2 regions of the Streptomyces sp. HP-A2021 genome follow, and region 1 is predicted to be linked to the other one. Evidence: riboswitches for the same ligand, from Rfam matches in the RefSeq annotation. Region 1 holds a riboswitch; the other holds the start of a gene.
The links. A riboswitch is a leader RNA that binds a small molecule or an ion and turns the genes downstream of it on or off. The one in region 1 is predicted to bind S-adenosylmethionine.

Region 1 (11,663 bases):
CGGCCTCACCGTCCAGCACACAGACGTCGATCCCACCCCGGCCCAGCTCCCTGAGCACCGCGTCCGGAGTCGCACACTCCACGAACTCCACCGGAGGAACGTCCGGCGCCGGCCGCCGCCCCGTGGCGAGCCGTACCTGTTCGCGGGTGTTGGAGTCGTCGCTGTAGACCAGCACCGTGGCGGTCGGCTGCATTGTTCCTCCGTGACGTCAGCGTCGTAAGGACAGGCCCGTTGGGCCGGATGCTACTCCCTTGAACACCACGTCAACACCGGTACGACCGGCTTAGACACTCCGAACGGCACCCCCCGGAGTGAGGGCGGGATAAGCGACCGACATAATGTCGGTCGTGGCGACAGCAACGACAGTAGAAACCGGGCACGCGCACCCGTCGGTCAATCGGCCGAACCTCACCAGCGTCGGAACCATCATCTGGCTGAGTTCCGAGCTGATGTTCTTCGCGGCCCTCTTCGCGATGTACTTCACCCTGCGATCGGTGACGGGTCCCGATCACTGGAAGGAGATGGCTGCCCATCTCAACTTCCCGTTCTCGGCGACGAACACCACGATCCTGGTGCTCTCCTCACTCACCTGCCAGCTCGGCGTCTTCGCCGCCGAGCGCGGTGACGTGAAGAAGCTCCGGATGTGGTTCATCGTCACCTTCGTGATGGGTGCGATCTTCATCGGCGGTCAGGTCTTCGAGTACACCGAGCTGGTCAAGGACGCGGGCCTGTCCCTGTCCTCCGACCCGTACGGCTCGGTCTTCTACCTGACCACCGGCTTCCACGGCCTGCATGTGACGGGCGGACTCATCGCCTTCCTGCTGGTCCTGGGCCGGACCTACGCGGCCCGGAGGTTCACCCACGAGCAGGCGACCGCCGCGATCGTCGTGTCCTACTACTGGCACTTCGTCGATGTCGTCTGGATCGGCCTCTTCGCCACGATCTACATGATCAAGTAGCGGGACCGCAGCGCGCGCCCGACGAGGCACGCATCCCAGAAGCACCGACGCAGAAGATCCTGACACCGGGGTAATCCGTGAAAAAGCTCTCCGCACGACGACGCCACCCGTTGGCGGCGGTCGTCGTCCTACTCCTCGCGCTGCTCTTCAGCGGGGGGCTGTACGCCGTGTTCGCACCCACGAGCAAGGCTGAGGCCGACGAAACCGCCCAGTCCCTCACCATCGAGGAGGGCAAGAAGCTCTACTCGGTCGGCTGCGCCAGTTGCCACGGCACCGGCGGTCAGGGCACCTCCGACGGGCCGAGCCTGGTGGGTGTGGGCGCCGCCGCCGTCGACTTCCAGGTGGCCACCGGCCGTATGCCGGCCGCCACCTCCCAGGGCCCGCAGGTCCCGAAGAAGAAGAACGTCTACAGCCAGGCCGAGATCGACCAGCTCGCGGCCTACATCGCCTCGCTGGGCGCCGGTCCTGCCATCCCGACGGAGGAGCAGTACGGCCCCCAGGGTGCCGACATCGCCAAGGGCGGTGAGCTGTTCCGCACCAACTGCGCGCAGTGCCACAACTTCACCGGCAAGGGCGGTGCGCTGACGCACGGCAAGTACGCGCCGACCCTTGAGGGTGTCGCCCCCAAGCACATCTACGAGGCCATGGAGACCGGCCCGCAGAACATGCCCTCCTTCCCCGACACCACGCTGTCGGAGAAGAACAAGAAGGACATCATCGCGTACCTGGACGCGGTCAACAGCAGCAAGTCCGAGAGCCCCGGCGGCCTCGAGCTCGGCGGCCTCGGGCCGGTCAGCGAGGGCCTGTTCGGCTGGATCTTCGGTCTCGGCGGGCTGATCGCCGTCGCCGTGTGGGTCGCCGCCCGGACCGCAAAGGCCAAGAAGTCATGAGTAGCCAAGACATTCCAGAAGAGAACCTGCCTGCTGAGCAGTCCGAGCAGACCGCAGGACATGACGAGCACGGGCACGGGGCGCTGAGCCCCACGGACGAGCACCCGTTCGCCGACCCGGGCCTTCCCCCCCACGAGCACCGCATCCAGGACGTCGACGAGCGGGCCGCCAAGCGGTCCGAGCGCTCGGTCGCCCTGATGTTCACGGTGTCGATGCTGGCCACCATCGCCTTCATCGCCGCGTTCGTGGCGATCCCGGTCGACAAGTCGGTCTACATCTTCCCGCTGGGCCACATCAGCGCGCTGAACTTCGCGCTGGGCATGACGCTCGGCATCGCGCTGTTCTGTATCGGCGCGGGCGCGGTCCACTGGGCCCGCACCCTGATGTCGGACGTGGAGATCGCCGACGAGCGGCACCCGATCGAGGCGGAGCCCGAAGTTCGCGAGAAGGTCTTCGCGGACTTCCAGCAGGGCGCCAAGGAGTCCGCGCTCGGCCGCCGCAAGCTGATCCGCAACACCATGTTCGGCGCGCTCACGCTGGTGCCGCTCTCCGGTGTCGTGCTGCTGCGCGACCTCGGCCCGCTGCCCGAGGACAAGCTGCGTCACACGCTCTGGTCCAAGGGCAAGCTGCTCGTCAACATGAACACGAACGAGCCGCTGCGTCCGTCGGACGTCGCGGTCGGCTCGCTGACCTTCGCCAAGCCCGAGGGCCTGGAGGAGCACGACCACGAGTTCCAGAACGAGATCGCCAAGGCCGCCCTGATGATCGTCCGGATCCAGCCGGAGAACATCAAGGACAAGCGCGAGCTCGAGTGGTCGCACGAGGGCATCGTCGCGTACTCGAAGATCTGCACCCACGTCGGTTGCCCGATCTCCCTGTACGAGCAGCAGACGCACCACGTGCTCTGCCCCTGCCACCAGTCCACCTTCGACCTCTCCGACGGTGCCCGAGTGATCTTCGGTCCCGCTGGTCACGCTCTGCCGCAGCTCCGCATCGGCGTGAACGACGAGGGCTATCTTGAGGCGCTCGGCGACTTCGACGAGCCCGTCGGCCCTGCTTTCTGGGAGCGCGGATGAGCACTGCACAAGACCGACGCAAGGCGCCCGCCGGAGAGCGGGTCGCCGACTGGGCCGACGGCCGCCTGGGGATCTACTCCCTGGCCAAGGCCAACATGCGCAAGATCTTCCCGGACCACTGGTCCTTCATGCTGGGTGAGATCTGCCTCTACAGCTTCATCATCATCATCCTGACGGGTGTGTACCTGACGCTGTTCTTCCACCCGTCGATGAACGAGGTGGAGTACCACGGCAGTTACGTCCCGCTCCAGGGGCAGCTGATGTCGGAGGCGTTCGCCTCCACGCTGGACATCAGCTTCGACGTGCGCGGCGGTCTGCTCATCCGGCAGATCCACCACTGGGCGGCGATCATCTTCCTCGCCGGCATGTTCGTACACATGATGCGCGTCTTCTTCACCGGCGCGTTCCGCAAGCCGCGCGAGATCAACTGGCTGTTCGGCTTCCTGCTGTTCGTCCTGGGCATGTTCACCGGTTTCACCGGCTACTCGCTCCCGGACGACCTGCTCTCCGGCACCGGTGTCCGCTTCACGCAGGGCGCGATCCTGTCCGTGCCGATCGTCGGCACGTACATCTCGATGTTCCTGTTCGGCGGGGAGTTCCCGGGTACCGACTTCGTCGCCCGGTTCTACTCGATCCACATCCTGCTGCTGCCGGGCATCATGCTCGGGCTCGTGGTCGGCCACCTGATCCTGGTCTTCTACCACAAGCACACGCAGTTCGCGGGTCCCGGCCGGACCAACAAGAACGTCGTCGGCATGCCGCTGCTGCCGGTCTACATGGCCAAGGCCGGAGGCTTCTTCTTCCTGGTCTTCGGTGTCATCGCGGCCCTCGCCGGCATCGCGACCGTCAACCCCATCTGGGTCCTGGGCCCCTACCGGCCCGACCAGGTGTCGACCGGCGCGCAGCCCGACTGGTACATGGGCTTCGCCGAGGGTCTGGTCCGGGCGATGCCGGGCTGGGAGATCAACTTCTGGGGTCACACGCTCGTCCTGGGCGTGTTCATCCCGCTGGTCCTCTTCGGCCTGTTCCTCGGGATCATCGCCCTCTACCCGTTCATCGAGTCGTGGGTCACCGGGGACAAGCGCGAGCACCACATCCTGGACCGCCCGCGCAACGCCCCGACGCGCACCGCCTTCGGTGTCGCGTGGGTCACCGGCTACATGATCATGCTGATCGGCGGTGGCAACGACATCGTCGCCACCCACTTCCACCTGTCGATCAACGCGGTCACCTGGTTCGTCCGGATCGGGTTCTTCGCCGGGCCGGTCCTCGCGTTCATCGTCACCAAGCGCATCTGCCTCGGCCTCCAGCGCCGGGACAAGGAGAAGGTGCTGCACGGCCGCGAGTCGGGCATCATCAAGCGCCTGCCGCACGGTGAGTTCATCGAGGTGCACGAGCCGCTCAGCCAGGAGCAGATGTACACGCTCACGGCGCACGAGCAGTACGAGCCGGTCGAGATCGGCCCGACGGTCGACGAGAACGGTGTCGAGCGCAAGGTGAAGGGCTCCGAGAAGCTGCGCGCCAAGCTCAGCGAGTCCTACTACGGCGAGGGAGCCCAGATCCCGAAGCCGACCGCCGAGGAGTACCGGGAGATCACGAGCGGCCACGGCCACCACTGATCACTGCTTCGCCACGCCACTGAAGGGCCCCGTCCGATGTTCGGACGGGGCCCTTCGCGCTGCCCCGGGCTGGATAGGGTGGACCTCGTTGAGACTCTCGTCCCGTAGTGCGGGACGCCTGACCCTGGAGCGGCTTATGAGCGCTGTGACCCCCGCTGGAGGCGACACCGCGGCGGGCCGCTCCTGGCCCCTGCTGTTGAACGGTCTGCTGGACCGCCGGGACCTGACCGCCGACGACACTGCGTGGGCGATGGACCTGATCATGCGCGGCGAGGCGACGGACGCCCAGATCGCCGGACTCGTGGTGGCGCTGCGGGCCAAGGGCGAGACCGTCGAGGAGATCGCCGGATTCGTCCGGGCGATGTACGAGCACGCGAACGTGATCGAGGTGCCGGGCCCGGCCGTCGACATCGTCGGCACGGGCGGCGACGGGGCGAAGACCGTCAACATCTCCACGATGTCGGCGATCGTCATCGCCGGCACCGGTGCCAAGGTCGTCAAGCACGGCAACCGCGCGGCGTCGTCGGCGTCCGGGGCGTCCGACGTGCTGGAGAAGCTCGGCGTCAACCTGGAGCTGCCGACGCACCGGGTGGCCCGGGTCGCCGAGGAGGCCGGGATCACCTTCTGCTTCGCGGCGAAGTTCCACCCGGCGATGCGCCACGTGGGCGCCGCACGCGGCCAGTTGGGCATCCGGACGATCTTCAACGTCCTCGGTCCGCTGACCAACCCCGCGAGGGTGCGGGCCCAGGCAGTCGGAGTCGCGGACCCGCGCATGGCACCGATCGTCGCGGGCGTCTTCGCCGAGCGCGGCCACTCGTCCCTGGTCTTCCGGGGGGACGACGGCCTCGACGAACTGACCACCACCGCCACGTCCAGAGTGTGGGTCGTGCGCGACGGCAAGGTGACCGAGGAGGCCTTCGACCCGCGCGACGTGGGCCTCGAACTCGTCCCCGTGGAGGCCCTGCGCGGTGCGGACGCCTCCTACAACGCGGAGGTCGCCCGCCGGCTGCTGGACGGCGAGACGGGCCCGGTGCGCGACGCGGTCCTGCTGAACTCGGCGGCGGCCCTGGTGGCCCTCGATCCCGGCCCGGGGACGCTGGCCGAGCAGATCCGCGCCGGCATGGCGAAGGCGGCCGAATCGATCGACTCCGGGGCCGCCAAGCGGACCCTGGAGCGGTGGGTGGCGGCGAGCAACGCGTAGGGCTGTCCGACGCCGGGTGTCCCGCAATCCGGACGCGGGTTGCGGGACCTCGATCATTCTCGTAGGTTCCTTTCCAGGTCATGAGTGACAGTCATGAGGCCCCGGCCGACTGTCCGGCAACCCTCCGTCCGTGGCGGGGTGCCCCGGGTGAAGACCAGGCCGCAGGCAGCGAGGTCTGCGGCAAGCGCGGACCCCTCGCGAAACCAGGGGTCCTGGTCGTCGAGGAGTTTCCCGTGAATCAGCGAATGCGTTAGGGCCGCAGAGCCCCGCCTCCGCACCCTTCCTCTCCTTCGCCCCGCTTGCAGCCCTACGGCTCGCGGGCGCATTCCACCTGCCTTCACGGGAGTTTTGCCATGTCCGTTTCCACCGTCTCCACCGTCGCCGCCGACCAGTCCGTCTGTGCCCCGCTGCCCGTGCTGGGCCGGGACGTCACCGTTCCGCTCGTCACCGGAGGCGAGGTCGCCTACGCCGCGCTCGACTACGCCGCCAGCGCCCCGGCGCTCCAGCGGGTCTGGGACGACGTCGCCGCCTACGCGCCGTACTACGGCAGCGTCCACCGCGGTGCCGGGTACCTGTCCCAGCTGTCGACCGACCTGTTCGAGAACGCCCGCCGGACCGTCGCGGAGTTCCTCGACTGCCGGGACGGTGACCAGGTGGTCTTCACCCGGTCCACCACCGACTCCCTCAACCTCCTCGCCGCCGCGCTCCCGGCCGGCTGCCAGGTCTTCGTCTTCGAGACCGAGCACCACGCCTCCCTGCTGCCCTGGCGCGACGCCCGCGTGACGTACCTCGACGCCCCGCGCAGCCCCCGCCAGGCCGTCGAGACCCTGGAGCGCGCCCTCGCCGACCGTGCCCCCTACGGTCCGGCCCTCGTCTGCGTCACCGGCGCCTCGAACGTCACCGGCGAGCTGTGGCCCGTACGGGAACTCGCGGCGGCCGCGCACGCCCACGGCGCCCGGATCGTGCTCGACGCCGCCCAACTGGCCCCGCACCACCCCGTGTCCGTCGCCGACCTCGACGTCGACTGGGTCGCCTTCTCCGGGCACAAGCTGTACGCGCCCTTCGGTACCGGCGTACTGGCCGGGCGGGCCGACTGGCTGCGCGAGGCCGAGCCGTACCTCGCGGGCGGCGGCGCCAGCCGCAAGGTCACCCGGCGCACGGACGGGGGAGTGGACGTGGAGTGGCACGACAGCGCCGCCCGTCACGAGGCCGGATCGCCCAACGTCATCGGCGCCTACGCCGTCGCCTCCGCCTGCAAGGCGCTGACGGAGGCCGGCTTCGACACGCTCGTCGCCCGCGAGCAGTACCTGGTCGCCAAGGTGCGGGAGGGGCTCGCCGACGTGCCCGAGGTGCGGTTCCTGTCCCTGTTCGGGGACGACGCCCCGCGTGTCGGTGTGCTCTCCTTCGTCGTCGAGGGCTGGAACAGCTCGCACTTCGCCGCCGCACTCTCCGCCGAGTACGGCATCGGCGTGCGGGACGGGCTGTTCTGCGCCCACCCGCTGGTGCGCACGCTGCTCGGCAGCGACCCGCAGACGCAGGGCGAGTGCGGTTCCCCGGAGGCCGCGCCCGGCGAGAAGTCCCTCAACGCCATCCGCGTCAGCTTCGGTGCGGGCACGCCGGACGAGCACGTGGAGCGGTTCGTGCGGGCAGTGCGGGAACTCGTGACGGACGGGGCGCAGTGGAACTACCGCACGGAGGACGGGCGTTGCGTGCCGGACACCTCCGCCTGAACGGGTTCGGACACCAGGGGTAGCCGGGTGCCGAGGACGATCATCCGCAGGGCGCGTTCCGTGGCGTCGGTGAGCAGTTCGCTCGCCCGGAGCAGCGCCTCGGCCAGCTCCATCGGGGCGGGCAGGATGCCGTGGCAGGCGTCCACGCCCGGCACCTCGTGCGCGCCCTCGCCGAGCGTGCCGGCCAGGGCCAGGACCGGGCGGCCGTAGAGCTTGGCCCGGCGGGCCACCTCGGCGGGGACCTTGCCGCGCGGCGTCTGGTGGTCCAGGGCGCCCTCGGCGGTGACGACCAGGTCGGCGCGGGCCAGCCGGGCGTCCAGGTCGAGGTGGTCCAGCAGCACGTCGAAGCGGGGGAGGAGACGGGCGCCGAGGGCGGCGAGGCCGGCGCCCAACCCTCCGGAGGCTCCGGTTCCGGGACCGTGCCGGAGGTTGGTGTCCGGGACGGCGACGTCACGGGTGAGGACGAAGGCCCAGTTCTCCAGCCCGGCCGACAGCTGCTCGACCTGCTCGGGCGTCGCGCCCTTCTGCGGGCCGAAGACCCGGGCCACGCCCCGTTCGCCGCACAGCACGTTGTACGGGTTGCAGGCGACGAGCAGTTCCACGTCCGCCAGGCGGGTGTCCAGGCCTCTCGGGTCGATGCGGTGCAGCCGCGTCAGTTCCCGGCCACCGGCCGGGAGTTCCTCGCCCCGCTCGTCCAGCAGCCGGGCCCCGAGCGCCTGGAGCGCGCCCGCGCCGCCGTCGGAGGTGCCCGAGTCGCCGCAGCCGACGAGGATCCGCCTCACGCCCCGGTCGAGCGCGGAGCGGATCAGTTCGCCGACGCCGTACGTGGTGGTGGCGCCCGGGTCGCGCAGGTCGAGCGGGACGAGGGACAGACCCGCGACCGCCGCCATCTCCACGACCGCCGTGTCCCCGGAGCCCAGCAGGGCGAAGTGGGCGCCCACGGTCTCCCCGACCGGGCCGGTGGCGGGCACGGTGACGAGCCGGCCCCCGGTGGCGGCGGCCAGGGCGACGGCCGTGCCCTCCCCGCCGTCCACCAGCGGGACGAGGTCGAGCTCGGCGTCGGGCAGGACCCGGCGCACGCCCGCGGCGATGGCGTCGGCGGCGGCCTCGGCGGACAGGGACTCCTTGAAGCCGCTGGGGGCTACGACGACACGGGTCAGCATGGGTGGGGCTCCTTAACGGGTGACGGAGACGCCGAGCAGCGGCCACACCGCGACGGCGAAGAGCAGCACGAGCGCGGCGGTCAGCGGGGCCAGGAAGGCGGACAGCCGCAGCAGGTCGCGCGGGGTGTAGGTGGGGGTGCCGGGGATCTGCGCGAAGAGCGTGACCGGCTTGGCGGAGGCGGGCAGCGTGTGGCAGAAGCCGGCGGCCGCGGTGGAGGCGAGCGCGGCGGCGACCGGGTTGACCCCGACGCCGACGGCGGCGGCCACGACGAGCGGGACCAGGACCGAGGAGCGGGCCGAACGGGACTGGAGGACCAGGTGGGCCGCCGTGCTGACCGCGATCACGACCGCGAGGAACACCACGGGGGCGCCACCTGTCGGCAGCCCGGAGACGAGCCACTCAGCCGCTCCCGAGTCGGCGAGCGCCACGCCCATCGCCATCGTCGCCGCCATGAACAGCAGCAGCGACCAGGGGACGGTCTTCAGCGCGTCCTTCAGACGTACGGTGCCGAGAGCGGGTGAGGAGGCGATGACGGCGCCGATCAGCGCCACCAGCGCGGGCGGCACGCGGTGCAGCGGCTCGCTGCACCACAGCAGCACCACCGTGGCCATGAGCAGGGCGCAGCGCTTCTCGGCCTGGCTCCAGGGGCCGGTCACCGGCTGCTCGCTGTGCTGCTGGATCTGTTCGGGCGTGATGTGGACCGGGCCGCGGCGGTCCGCCCGCCGGGTCGTCGTCAGCAGGACCAGCTCGGCGGCCAGGTGCGAGGAGGCCACGGCCAGCGGCAGGCCCAGCAGCAGCCACTCCGTGAAGCCGATGTGCTGCCCGGTCGCCTCCCACAGGACCGACACGGTGATCAGATGCGCGCCGGCGCCGATCAGGGTCGCCACCGCCGACAGCAGGATCACGGTCGGGAACAGCAGCGCCAGCATCACGACCAGTCGCTTCCGGTCGGCCAGGACCTTGGCGAGGGCGAGGAACACCGGCAGTGCGAGCGCGGCCCGGCCGGAGGTGGCGGGCACCGCGAACGCGGTGACGACCAGGGCCGCCGTCGTCAGGTGCACGAGCTGCCGCACCGTGCGCGCCCCGCTGACCAGGAACACCGCCGCCCGCCCGGCGAGTCCGCTCCGGCTCACCGCGGCCGCCAGCACGAACGCGCAGATCAGCAGCCACACCGTGGCGTCACCGAGGGTGCCGAACAGGGTGTCGCTGCTGATCACCCCGGTCACCGTGAGCGCGAGCCCGGCGCCCAGCGCGATGTAGGTGTCGTCGATCGACGTCCCGATCCAGGCGCAGGTCGCCAGAACGAACACGGCGAGCGTGAAACGGGCGTCGGCACCGAGTCCCGGGAAGTTCCCGGGGATCGCGAGCAGCAGGCAGACGGTCAGTGCCGCGCACAGAGAGGCAGTGGTTCGCAGGTTCAGGGCCACGCCGTCGAGAATCCGCCCGGGCGGTGAGTCGTCGATGAGTTCCACATGAAGGAACTTTCACTACGGTGCCTCAGGGGCGCGGGGAACTGCGCGAACAACCACGACGAACCCGCACCCGGCAACGGCGACCGAGTGGCACTCACGGCAACCGGTACCCCATCCCCCGCACCGTCTCCACCCGCTCCGCCCCCAGTTTCTTCCGCAGCGTCCGCACGTACACGTCCACGATGTTGGACCCCGGGTCGAAGTCGTACCCCCACACATGGGAAAGGATCTGCTCCCGGGACAGCACCTGCCCCGGATGCCGCAGGAACAGTTCCAGCAGCACGAACTCACGGGCCGTCAGATCGACCGTCCGCTCCCCGGACCGGGCACGCCGCGTACGGAGATCGAGGCTCAGGGAGCCCGACCTGAGCACCGTCACCTCCGGCGCCCGCGCAGCCGTCCGCAGCCTCAGCCGCACCCGGGCCAGCAGCTCCTCGAAGCGGAACGGCTTGGTCATCCAGTCGTCGGCGCCGCCCTCCAGGCCCGCCACCGTGTCCCGTACGGAGTCCCGCGCGGTCAGCACGATCACCGGCACCGTCACTCGCGCCTCACGCAGCTCGCGCAGGATGGTGAAGCCGTCCCGGCCGGGCAGTCCGATGTCCAGGACGACGAGGTCGAAGCCGCCGGTCAGGGCGTACTCGTAGCCCGCGTCGCCGTCGGTGACGACGGTGGTGGTGAAGCCGTTGGAGCGCAGGCCCTTCTCCACGAAGGAGGCGATGCGCTCCTCGTCCTCGACGATGAGGATGCGGTTCACGAGGGGTCCCCTTCCGGTGCCCGGGGTGCGTGCAGAACGAGGGCGAAGGCGGCGCCGCCACCGGGCGAGTCGCGGAGCCGTACGTGCCCCCGGTGGCCCTCGGCGATCGCCTTGACGATGGACAGCCCGAGCCCGGCGCCGGAGCCCCGGGCGCCGCGGCGGGCCGTGCCGCGCCGGAAGCGTTCGAAGATCACCTCGGTGTCCTGGGGCTGCACGCCGGGTCCCGAGTCGGCGACGTACAGCTCCAGGTGCGGGCCGTCGGCGCGGGAGCCGATGCGGATGGTCTGGCCGGAGGTGGTGTGCTGCACGGCGTTCTGCGCGAGCTGCACCATGGCCTGTGTGATCCGCTGCGGATCCAGCTCGGCCTCCAGGTCGGCGACCTCGGCGAGCCGCCAGTCGCGTTCGCCGAGCGTGCGGGCCTTGACGTAGACGTCGGCGGTGAGTTCGGCGACCTGGACCGGCTCGGGGGAGACGAAGTCGGGGCGTTCGGCCTTGGCGAGCAGCAGCAGGTCCTCGACGATGCGGCTCATCCGGTCCAGCTCGTCGGTCACCAGCCGGACGGTCTCCTCGCGTTCGGCCGGGTCGTCGCCCATCACCTCCAGATGGCCGCGCACGATGGTGATGGGGGTACGCAGCTCGTGGCCCGCGTCGTCGACGAACTCGCGCTGGGCGGCGAAGGCCCGCTCCAGCCGGTCGAGCATGCCGTTGAACGTCTCGGCGAGAGCCGCTATGTCGTCGTTGCCGTGCACCGGGATCCGCCGGGTGAGGTCCTGCTCGGTGAGCTGCGCCGCAGCGGTG
Region 2 (11,663 bases), 1.7 Mb from region 1:
CGACGCCGATGGCGCCCGCGATGCCGGTGCCCAGCGCGACGAACAGGAACCGGTCCGCGCCCCGGCCCGCACCGACCCGGCCCTCGGCGAGGCCGCCGGTGCGCACGTCGTGGCCGAGGGCGACCGGGACGCCCAGCCGTTCCGTCAGCAGGTCGCGCAGGGGGACGTCGCGCCAGCCGAGGTTCGCGGCGTAGGCGGCGACGCCCCGCGCCTCGTCGACGATGCCGGGGACGGCCACGCCGGCGGCCGACGCGGGCGTGCCGAAGTGCTCGGTGCCGTATGCGCGCAGCTCGGCGGCGAAGTCGAGGATGCCCGCGACGACGGCGTCCGGCCCCTGCTCGCGTCCGGTGGCCCGGCGGGCCCGGTGCAGCAGCTCGCCCCGCGGCCCGGCCAGAGCGGCCTTCATTCCGGTGCCGCCCACGTCGAGGGCGATGACATGTCTCACGGAGAACAGTGTGACCCGGGGACCCGCAAGAGGTCTAGTCCACTCGCGTGGTGTAGACCTTGTTCCGATTATCGAAAGCTTTCGTTGGCGGTGACGCCAGGGTTGGGGAAGAACAGCGGTGCAGCGGCGGCGGATGGCAGGAACGATCGCGGTGGTGTCCGCACTGGGCATGACGGCGGTCCTCGGCGGATGCGGCGTCACGGGCGGCTCCGCCGACGTGACCCTGAAGCTGGTCGCCGCCGACTACGGCGACAGTGCGGCCAACAGCTCGAAGAAGTACTGGGACGGGCTCGTCGAGGAGTACGAGGCCGACCACCCCGGCGTCAAGATCGACGTCAGCGTCTACTCCTGGAACGACGTCGACCGCAAGGTCAGGGAGATGGTCGCCGCCGGTGACCCGCCGGACATGGCGCAGATCGGCGCGTACGCCGACTACGCGGCGCAGAACCAGCTCTACAAGGCCGACGACCTGCTCTCCATACCCGTGCAGGCCGACTTCGTCGGGCAGCTGGCCTCCGCGGGACAGGTCAAGGGCGTGCAGTACGGCATGCCGTTCGCCTCCTCCACGCGCGTGCTCTTCTACAACAAGACCCTCTTCGCCAAGGCCGGCATCACCCCGCCCAAGACCTGGGACGACCTGGCCGATGACGCCGAGGCGCTCAAGGACGAGGGCGTGAAGTACCCCTACGCGCTGCCCCTCGGCCCGGAGGAGGCCCAGGCCGAGACCATGCAGTGGATGCTCAGCGGCGGGGGCGGCTACGCCGACACCGTCGGCAGCTACGGCATCGACTCCCCGGAGAACATCGACACCTTCTCCTGGCTGAAGAACGAACTGGTCGGCAAGGACCTGACCGGGCCGGTCGCGCCCGGCGAGCTCAACCGGGCCGCCGCGTTCGCCGCCTTCGCCAAGGGCGAGGTCGGCATGCTCAACGGCCACCCCTCCCTGATGAAGATCGCCGCCAAGAACGGCGTCGAGTACGGCATGGTGCCGACGCCCGGCAAGGAGGGGACGAGCAAGTCCACGCTCGGTGTCGCCGACTGGATGACGGCCTTCCGGAAGAACGGCCACCGCGACCAGGTCGGGGACTTCCTCGACTTCGTCTACAGCGAGAAGAACGTGCTGGCCTTCTCCCGCGAGTACGACCTGCTGCCGGTCACCAGCTCCGCGTCCCAGACCATGGCCGCCTCCGGCCGGGACCGGCACCTCAAGCCGTTCCTGGAGGAACTGCCGGCTTCCGAGCTCTACCCGGTCGGCAAGACCTCCTGGGCCGGCATCAGCGTCCAGGTCAAGAAGCAGATCGGCAAGGCCGTCGCCCCCAGCGGCAGTCCCTCGGGTGTCCTGGGCCACCTCCAGGCCGTGGCGACCCGTGCGGAGAGCGCGGAGTAGGCCCGCTGTCGGTGGCGGGCGTTACGGTGCCTGGCATGGACGAGGACACGGGTGACGAGCGGCTCGGGCGCAGGGAGCGGGACATCCTCGCGCTCGAACGCCGCGGTTTCGCCGGGCCCGGCGCGAAGGAACGGGTCATACGGGAGGAGCTGGGCCTCGCCCCCGTGCGCTACTACCAGCTTCTCAACGCCCTGCTGGACGACCCCCGGGCCCTGGCCCACGACCCGGTGACGGTGAACCGGCTGCGGCGGATCCGGGAGACGCGCCGGGCCGAACGCTGACAGGCCTTACGAGAGCCGGCCGGCCAGTGCGCTCAGCAGGCGTACGACACCCTCCGGGCCGTCCACCACCACGTCCGCCCGTTCCCTCAGCTCGGTCACCTCGTCGCTGCCGCTGCACACCAGCAGGCCCGGGGTGCCGTCCGAGCGGAGCTTGTCGACGGCCGCGTAGGCGGGCAGATCGCCCAGGTCGTCGCCGGCGAAGAGGACGGACCCGGCGCCGATCTCGCGGGCGAACCCGGCGAGGGCGGCGCCCTTGTCCATGCCGGGCGGGCGGAGTTCGAGGACCATGCGGCCGGGCTCCACGATCAGGCCGTGGCGGCCGGCCAGGCCGGCGAGCGGTTCGCCCAGGAAGTCCAGCGTGGCCTGGGGGTCGGCGGCCCGGCGGGTGTGCACGGCCACGGACCGGCCCTTCTCCTCGACCCAGGTCCCCTGTGACGCGCCGAGCCGTTCGAGGAGCTCGGGCAGCTCGGCGCGGACGGCGGCGACGCCGGGATGCGGCTCGGGAGCGCTGACCTCGCCGGTGCGGGCGTCCCAGCGCTCGGCGCCGTAGTGGCCGAGAACCACGAGGTGCTCCAGGCCCGCAACGCCGGCGAAGCCGCCGTTGCGCACCGCGACCTCGGCCGGCCGCCCGGTGATCACCGCCACGGCGGCCACCTTCGGCGCGAGCGCGGCCAGCACGGGTACGGCCTCCGGGTGGGCCCGGGCCTTCTCGGGGTCGGCCACGATCGGCGCGAGCGTCCCGTCGAAGTCGAGGCCGATCAGCGCCGTGTCCGGGCGGATGAGGAGAGCGTCCAGGCCCTCCTGCCCGGCCTTAGTGGCGGGTGCCGGCAGCGGGGAGTCCGTGGGACCGGTCATCGGCGGTCAGCCCCTCAACGCGTCGAGCTGGTCCAGGAACCACTGCGCCGGAGGCAGCGCGGTCGCCGCCGCTGCCAGCCGCTTGCTGCGCTCGGCGCGCTCCTCCGGGCGCATCGACAGCGCCTCGTGCAGGGCCGTAGCCGTCCCCGTCACGTCGTACGGGTTCACCACGATCGCGTCCTCGCCCAGCTCCTCGAACGCCCCGGCCTCCCGGGACAGCACCAGGGCGCAGCCCGCGTCGGAGACGACCGGGACCTCCTTGGCGACGAGGTTCATGCCGTCCCGGATGGGGTTGACGAGCGCCACGTCGGCCAGCCGGTACGCGGCCAGGGAGCGGGCGAAGTCGTCCTTGAGGTTGAGGACGACCGGGGTCCACCCCGGCGTCCCGTACTCGGCGTTGATCTCCTCCGAGACCCGCCGCACCTCGGCCGTGTAGTCCCGGTAGACCGCGAGGTCCTGCCGCGAGGGATACGCGAAGGCCACGTGCACCACGCGCTCGCGCCACTCGGCGTGGGTCTGAAGCAGCCGTCGGTAGGCCAGCAGGCCGCGCACGATGTTCTTCGACAGCTCCGTGCGGTCGACCCGGACGATGGTGCGGCGGCCCTCGCCGATCTCCTCCCGGAGCGCGGCCATCCGCTCCTCGACGTCCTGCTCGTGCGACCGCTTGCGCAGGAAGTCAGCGTCGGCCCCGAGCCCGTGCACGCCGATCCGCGTGCCGCCGAGCCCGCCGGCGAACTGCTCGGCGCACGCGGTGAACGCGTCCGCCCAGCGCTGCGTGAGGAAGCCCAGCCGGTCCGCGCCCAGCATGCCGCGCAGCACCTGCCCGGCCACGTCGTCCGGCAGCATCCGGAAGTACTCGGGCGGCGCCCACGGCGTGTGCGAGAAGTGGCCGATCCTGAGGTCCGGCCGCAGCTCACGGAGCATGCCCGGCACCAGCGTCAGGTGGTAGTCCTGCACCACCACCGCCGCGCCCTGCGCCGCCTCCTCGGCCAGCGCCTCGGCGAACGCCCGGTTGTACGTCTCGTACGACGTCCACTGGCGCCGGAACTCGTCGTCGAAGACCGGCTCCAGCGGCGTCTGGTAGATCATGTGATGCACGAACCACAGCACCGAGTTCGCGATGCCGTTGTACGCGTCGGCGTGCACGTCGGCAGGGATGTCCAGCATCCGCACGCCGTCCTCGCCGACGCCCCGCCGGACCGCCTCGCGGTCACCGTCGGACAGCGCGGAGCACACCCACAGCGCGTCCGCGTCCGAGCCGATCGCGGACAGGCCCGAGACCAGCCCGCCGCCGCCGCGCTTGGCGTTCAGCGAACCGTCCTCACCCACCGCGTACGAGACCGGACCGCGGTTGGAGGCGACCAGCACCTGTGCAGCACCGTACGTCGAAGCCATACGCCTCAACCTAGCCCGGCCCGGAAACGCTCAAACGTACGGCCCTGCCCCACCCGGCCGAAAACGGCCCCGGTCACGCCGCCTTCCGAGCCTGGTACTCGGCGATCTCCACCATGGGCGGACGCTCCTCGGTGTCCACGGAGTACGTGCGCGGCTCGAAGCCGTCACCGCCCCGCTCGAACTGTGTCAGGGACGGCCGGATCAGATGCCCGCGGGCCAGCCGCAGCTGGGCCGTGCGGTAGATCGCGGCGGCCATCCGGCCCAGCGCCTGCCCGTCCTGGTGCCGGTGCTTGCGCACCCCGACATCCACCTGGGCGAGGGCGTCGAGGCCCACCAGGTGCAGCGCGTCGACCAGCATGCCCAGCTCGACGCCGTACCCGACGGGGAACGGCAGCTGCTCCAGCAGCGAGCGGCGGGCCGCGTACTCGCCGCCGAGCGGCTGCACGAACCCGGCCAGCTGCGGCCAGTGCATGTTGAGCAGCGGGCGGGCCATCAGCTCCGTGACCCGGCCGCCCTGCCCGGCGGCGCCGCCGAGCGGACGGTCGTACATGCCCTTCACCAGGGCGACGTCCGGGTCGGTGAGCAGCGGGCCCACGATCCCGGAGACGAACTCGGACGAGAAGTCCTTCAGGTCCGCGTCGATGAAGCAGACGATGTCCCCGCCGGTGACCAGCAGGGAGCGCCACAGCACCTCGCCCTTGCCGGGCACGGCCGGGATCCGCGGGATGATCTCGTCGCGGTGCACCACCGTCGCGCCCGCGGCGGCGGCCACCTCCGACGTGCGGTCGGTGGACCCCGAGTCGACGACGACGAGCTCGTCGACGAGCGGCACCTGCCGCATCAGGTCGTGACGGATGATCGCGGCGATGTCACCGACCGTCTCCTCCTCGTTGAGCGCGGGCAGCACCACACTCACCGTCTGGCCCGTGCGCTGCTTGGCGGCCAGGATCTGGTGGAGCGGACGATCGGTCGCTGACCAGGACCGGGTGCTCAGCCAGCGCTCGACTTCTTCCAGCACCGTGGCGGCTCCTCTGCGTACTCTCGGCGGGACGGACTGTGACCCATCTCGCGGTTCGGACGACTATCTCAACTGTCCTGGTCGTCGGTTACAGTCTTGAACAACGCGGATGACCATCGCATGTCCGGGGTCAACCGTTGTTTACAACCGAATACAGCTCATCCAGAGGGGCAGAGGGATACGGCCCGATGAAGCCCCGGCAACCCTCCAGCCGATACTCGTAGGTCACTGTCGACCGCTCCGCGAGGCTCCCGGCTCGGGAAGGTGCCAAATCCGTCTCACGGCGAGATGCGTCGTGAGGAAGATGAGGAGAAAGGGCCTCGCCTCACATGGCTGTGCAGACTGTTGCAAGCACCACTGACTCCACCGTAGACCTCGGCCCCGCCGCCGCCCTGAGCTGCCGCGAGTGCGGTCACCGCGTACCCCTCGGCCCGGTCTTCGCGTGCGAGGAGTGTTTCGGCCCGCTGGAGATCGCCTACGACTTCTCGGCCTACGACACCGAGGAACTCCGCAAGCGGATCGAAGCGGGACCCGCGAACATCTGGCGCTACGCCCCGCTGCTGCCGGTCCCGGCCGACGTGGCGACCAAGCCGAACATCAACCCGGGCTGGACCCAGCTCGTCAAGGCCGACAACCTCGCGCGCGAGCTGGGCGTCGAGGCGGGCAAGCTCTTCATCAAGGACGACTCCGGCAACCCGACGCACTCCTTCAAGGACCGGGTCGTCGCCCAGGCCCTGGAGGCCGCCCGCGCCTTCGGCTTCACCACGCTGTCCTGCTCCTCCACCGGCAACCTCGCCGGCGCCGTGGGTGCCGCGGCGGCCCGCGCCGGCTTCCGCTCCTGCGTGTTCATCCCGCACGACCTGGAGCAGGGCAAGGTCGTCATGGCCGCGGTCTACGGCGGTGAGCTCGTCGGCATCGAGGGCAACTACGACGACGTGAACCGCTTCTGCTCCGAGCTGATCGGCGACCCGGCCGGCGAGGGCTGGGGCTTCGTCAACGTCAACCTGCGGCCGTACTACGCGGAGGGTTCCAAGACCCTCGCGTACGAGATCTGCGAGCAGCTCGGCTGGCAGCTGCCGGACCAGATCGTGGTGCCGATCGCCTCCGGCTCGCAGCTCACGAAGATCGACAAGGGCCTGCAGGAGCTGATCAAGCTCGGGCTGGTCGAGGACAAGCCGTACAAGATCTTCGGCGCGCAGGCCGAGGGCTGCTCTCCGGTGTCGACGGCGTTCAAGGCCGGCCACGACGTCGTACGTCCCCAGAAGCCGGACACGATCGCCAAGTCGCTGGCGATCGGCAACCCGGCGGACGGGCCGTACGTGCTCGACATCGCGCGTCGCACGGGCGGTGCGGTGGAGGACGTCAACGACGAGCAGGTCGTCGACGCGATCAAGATCCTCGCCCGGACCGAGGGCATCTTCGCGGAGACCGCCGGTGGGGTGACCGTGGGCGTGGCGAAGAAGCTGGTCGAGAACGGGGTGCTCGACCCGGCGAAGACGACCGTGGTGCTGAACACGGGGGATGGTCTGAAGACGCTGGATGCGGTGGCCGGGACCGGGCTTACTGCGACCATTCGTCCCAACCTGGATTCGTTCCGGGAAGCCGGTCTCGTCTGACCGTCGTTCGCTGCGGGCCGGTGGGGGCTGGTCGCGCAGTTCCCCGCGCCCCTGAGGGCGCGCCCCAGCCGTAGCTTCAATCAAAACCGGAGGTCACACCCCGATGAGCGTCACCGTTCGCATCCCCACCATCCTGCGTACCTACACCGGCGGCCAGGCCGAGGTCGCCGCCGAGGGGGCGACCCTCGGCGAGGTCATCGCCGATCTGGAGAAGAACCACACCGGGATCGCCGCCCGGGTGCTGGACGACCAGGGCAAGCTGCGCCGGTTCGTCAACGTGTACGTCAACGACGACGACGTGCGGTTCGAGCAGGGTCTGGAGACGGCGACGCCGGACGGTGCCGGAGTGTCGATCATCCCCGCCGTCGCGGGTGGCTGAACCGGTCGACCGGCTTGATTATTACCTTCGGTAACGGCGGTTACTGAGAGTTCATCGAATTGCCCCCTCCGTGAGAGAAGCGGAGGGGGCAATTCTGTGTGATTGAGCGCGGTACAGTTGGGGAACGCAGCGCCGATCTCCTGATCGGGAGCCCTGAATTCCTGCCGCGCGCCCGACAAGATGTAGCCAAAGTGTGTGTATCTTTCGCGGCTTTTGTTCCTTTTGTGTGGCCCGACTTGCCCTGAAGTCTGGCGAATTCTCCCTACATTCCGGACCCTGCGCGTCCAGAATTCTCGTCCGATTGACCTGTTGCAGACGGCAGTTGGACAGATACATTCAGCCGCGGTCGACGCGTTCCGGCGCACGCCCCCAACCGTGGGGGGTGAGGTCTGACCCGGGTCCGCGAAGTGTGGATCTGTGCAAGGGCCAGTAATAGGGGAGTTAGGCATGGCTCAGGGCACCGTCAAGTGGTTCAACGCGGAGAAGGGGTACGGCTTCATCGCGGTCGACGGTGGTGCGGATGTTTTCGTCCACTACAGCGCGATCCAGATGGACGGCTACCGCACCCTGGAGGAGGGCCAGCGGGTCGAGTTCGAGATCTCGCAGGGCCAGAAGGGACCGCAGGCCGACATGGTTCGCGTCTCTGCCTGAACGCGCACCACGACCAAGCGCAAGCGACCGGTCTTCTCTGAAGGGCCCGCACCCCCTGGGGTGCGGGCCCTTCGGCCTGCTTGGGGGGGGGCGGCGGCCGGGGTGGCGGGCGCGCTGGGCGACCGCTCGTCGAAACCCGCCGCGCCCGAAGGTGCTTCGGGGTCCGCCTTGGTGCGGAGGGCGCGGGTTCGCGCTCCGGACCCGCTCGCGTCGGCGGTCTCGTCTCGCCGTCGCGGGCCGGGGGCCAGGCTTTTCTCTGCTCGCGCGATCCGTCGTGGCGCTGCCCGTGGCCTGCGGGCCGAGCCGGATGCGCCCCGTTCGCCCGGGGCTGAGAGCCCGCCCGAACCGTGGGAGTCGCTTGCACTCGCCATGCCCGAGTGCTAATCATTGCGTTAGCACTCTGAAGGTGAGAGTGACAACGTAAGGACCGGGTCGGTGAGGCCCGCAGGCCGGGTGGGAAGGAACCACGAGGCCGGCGAGCCGTCCGTCGCGGGCGCGGGCGCGGTCCGAAGTAATCACCCCCAGTCCTGGAGGGACCACTTCACATGGCCAAGATCATCGCGTTCGACGAGGAGGCGCGGCGCGGCCTCGAGCGCGGCATGAACCAGCTCGCGGACGCCGTCAAGGTGACGCTCGGCCCCAAGGGCCGCAACGTCGTCCTCGAGAAGAAGTGGGGCGCCCCCACGATCACCAACGATGGTGTGTCCATCGCCAAGGAGATCGAACTCGAGGACCCGTACGAGAAGATCGGCGCCGAGCTGGTCAAGGAAGTCGCCAAGAAGACGGACGACGTCGCCGGTGACGGTACGACCACCGCGACCGTTCTCGCCCAGGCCCTGGTCAAGGAAGGCCTGCGCAACGTAGCCGCCGGTGCCAACCCGATGGCCCTGAAGCGCGGTATCGAGCGCGCCGTCGAGGCCGTCTCCGCCGCCCTGCTGGAGCAGGCGAAGGACGTCGAGACCAAGGAGCAGATCGCCTCCACGGCCTCCATCTCCGCCGCCGACACCCAGATCGGCGAGCTCATCGCCGAGGCCATGGACAAGGTCGGCAAGGAAGGCGTCATCACCGTCGAGGAGTCCCAGACCTTCGGTCTGGAGCTGGAGCTCACCGAGGGTATGCGCTTCGACAAGGGCTACATCTCGGCGTACTTCGCCACCGACATGGAGCGTATGGAGGCCGTCCTCGACGACCCGTACATCCTGATCGCCAACTCGAAGATCAGCAACGTCAAGGACCTGCTGCCGCTCCTCGAGAAGGTCATGCAGTCCGGCAAGCCGCTGCTGATCATCGCCGAGGACGTCGAGGGCGAGGCCCTGTCGACCCTGGTCGTCAACAAGATCCGCGGCACCTTCAAGTCCGTCGCCGTCAAGGCCCCGGGCTTCGGCGACCGCCGCAAGGCGATGCTGCAGGACATCGGCATCCTCACCGGCGGCGAGGTGATCTCCGAGGAGGTCGGCCTCAAGCTGGAGAACGCCACGATCGACCTCCTGGGCAAGGCCCGCAAGGTCGTCATCACCAAGGACGAGACCACCATCGTCGACGGTGCCGGCTCCGCCGAGCAGGTCCAGGGCCGGGTCAACCAGATCCGCGCCGAGATCGAGAACAGCGACTCGGACTACGACCGCGAGAAGCTGCAGGAGCGCCTGGCGAAGCTCGCCGGTGGTGTCGCGGTCATCAAGGCCGGTGCCGCCACCGAGGTGGAGCTCAAGGAGCGCAAGCACCGCATCGAGGACGCCGTGCGCAACGCCAAGGCGGCCGTCGAGGAGGGCATCGTCGCCGGTGGTGGCGTGGCCCTGCTGCAGGCCTCCCAGGTCTTCGAGAAGCTGGAGCTCGAGGGTGACGAGGCGACCGGCGCCAACGCCGTGAAGCTCGCCCTGGAGGCCCCGCTGAAGCAGATCGCCGTCAACGGTGGTCTCGAGGGCGGCGTCGTCGTGGAGAAGGTCCGCAACCTCCAGGTCGGCCACGGCCTGAACGCCGCGACCGGTGAGTACGTCGACATGATCGCCGAGGGCATCATCGACCCGGCGAAGGTGACCCGTTCCGCGCTGCAGAACGCCGCCTCCATCGCCGCGCTGTTCCTCACCACCGAGGCCGTCATCGCCGACAAGCCGGAGAAGGCCGCCGCGCCCGCCGGCGGCGGCATGCCGGGCGGTGACATGGACTTCTGATCGACCTGGTCGATCAACGTCCTTGCCGAGGGCGGCACTCCCTGTTCCGACAGGGAGTGCCGCCCTCGGGCGTGTCCTGGATCACAGCGCGGACGGGATGGGGTGGGCGGGGCCGGATAGTTGGACAGTACGTCCTATGCGTATGCACATACTGTCCGGTATCCGAAGAGGAGCCCCCACGTGACCGTCGACGCCTCCGTCGCCTCCCGCGCCGCCGAAATCCTGTCCCGGCCCGTATCGCTGGGCGGGCTGACCGTCCCGAACCGGATCGCGATGGCGCCGATGACCCGCATGTTCTCCCCGGGCGGTGTTCCCGGCGACGACGTCGTCTCGTACTACTCCCGCCGCGCCGCCGCCGGTGTCGGCCTGATCGTCACCGAGGGCACCTACGTCGGCCACGAGTCGGCCGGGCAGAGCGACCGCGTGCCGCGGTTCCACGGCGAGGAGCAGCTCGCGGGCTGGGCGAAGGTGGCCGAGGCGGTGCACGCCGCGGGCGGCACGATCGTGCCGCAGCTGTGGCACATCGGCATGGTCCGCAACCAGGGCGAGCCGCCGGTCGCGGACGCCCCGGCCGTCGGCCCCTCCGGCCTGCGCATCGGCGCCGCCGAGCCCACCGGCAAGGCCATGACCCAGGCCGACATCGACGCCGTCATCGGCGCGTTCGCCGAGGCCGCGGCCGCCGCCGAGCGCATCGGCTTCGACGGCGTGGAGCTCCACGGCGCCCACGGCTACCTGCTCGACCAGTTCCTCTGGGAGGGCACCAACCGCCGCACCGACGCCTACGGCGGCGACCCGGTCGCCCGTGCCGCGTTCTCGGCGGAGATCGTCGCGGCCGTCCGCGAGACCGTCTCGGCCGACTTCCCCGTCATCTTCCGCTACTCGCAGTGGAAGCAGGACGCCTACGACGCCCGCCTCGCCGAGACGCCCGAGGAGCTGGAGGCCATCCTGACCCCGCTCGCCGCGGCCGGGGTGGACGCCTTCCACGCCTCCACCCGCCGCTACTGGCTGCCCGAGTTCGACGACTCCGACCTCAACCTGGCCGGCTGGACCAAGAAGCTCACCGGCAAGCCCGCCATCACCGTCGGCTCGGTCGGTCTGAACGGCGACTTCATCAAGGCCTTCCAGGGCGAGGGTGCCGAGATCGGCGACCTCGACAACCTCCTGGACCGCTTCGAGCGCGACGAGTTCGACATGGTCGCCGTCGGCCGCGCCCTGCTCCAGGACCCGCAGTGGGCGCAGAAGGTCCTCTCGGGCCGCTTCGACGAGCTGGCGCCGTACGACCCGGCGGCGCTGAAGACGCTCAGCTGACCTCCCGAGGGCGGTCCCCACCCGGGCCGCCCTGGATTCACTTGCGTCAGTCAAGGACACTGGCGGAGCGCCTGTTCACCGGCACCCCGTGAGGAGATCCAGAGATGACGACGACCGAGTCCCACCCCCCGACCGGCGCCTTCGCAGGGCAGCCCGCACC

Region 2: linked by a shared signal. The riboswitch ahead of thrC (threonine synthase) and the one ahead of MQE23_RS32315 (aminotransferase class V-fold PLP-dependent enzyme) in region 1 are both predicted to bind S-adenosylmethionine.

What each region holds. Positions count from the first base shown of each region.
Region 1 covers NZ_CP094344.1:7,150,614-7,162,276, forward strand. Annotated here, with positions in the region: gene MQE23_RS32285 (response regulator transcription factor) at 1-193, opposite strand, end outside; gene MQE23_RS32290 (heme-copper oxidase subunit III) at 339-959, shown strand; gene MQE23_RS32295 (c-type cytochrome) at 1,037-1,849, shown strand; gene MQE23_RS32300 (Rieske 2Fe-2S domain-containing protein) at 1,846-2,925, shown strand; gene MQE23_RS32305 (cytochrome bc complex cytochrome b subunit) at 2,922-4,544, shown strand; gene trpD (anthranilate phosphoribosyltransferase) at 4,681-5,745, shown strand; SAM riboswitch class IV at 5,822-5,938, shown strand; gene MQE23_RS32315 (aminotransferase class V-fold PLP-dependent enzyme) at 6,099-7,475, shown strand; gene MQE23_RS32320 (glycerate kinase) at 7,430-8,638, opposite strand; gene MQE23_RS32325 (SLC13 family permease) at 8,651-10,066, opposite strand; gene MQE23_RS32330 (response regulator transcription factor) at 10,206-10,865, opposite strand; gene MQE23_RS32335 (ATP-binding protein) at 10,862-11,663, opposite strand, start outside.
Region 2 covers NZ_CP094344.1:5,436,208-5,447,870, forward strand. Annotated here, with positions in the region: gene MQE23_RS24650 (ROK family protein) at 1-445, opposite strand, end outside; gene MQE23_RS24655 (extracellular solute-binding protein) at 579-1,832, shown strand; gene MQE23_RS24660 (DUF3263 domain-containing protein) at 1,868-2,113, shown strand; gene otsB (trehalose-phosphatase) at 2,120-2,968, opposite strand; gene MQE23_RS24670 (trehalose-6-phosphate synthase) at 2,975-4,363, opposite strand; gene MQE23_RS24675 (glucosyl-3-phosphoglycerate synthase) at 4,437-5,381, opposite strand; SAM riboswitch class I at 5,537-5,692, shown strand; gene thrC (threonine synthase) at 5,711-6,997, shown strand; gene MQE23_RS24685 (ubiquitin-like small modifier protein 1) at 7,101-7,376, shown strand; gene MQE23_RS24690 (cold-shock protein) at 7,824-8,027, shown strand; gene groL (chaperonin GroEL) at 8,573-10,195, shown strand; gene MQE23_RS24700 (NADH:flavin oxidoreductase) at 10,376-11,503, shown strand; gene MQE23_RS24705 (carboxylesterase family protein) at 11,608-11,663, shown strand, end outside.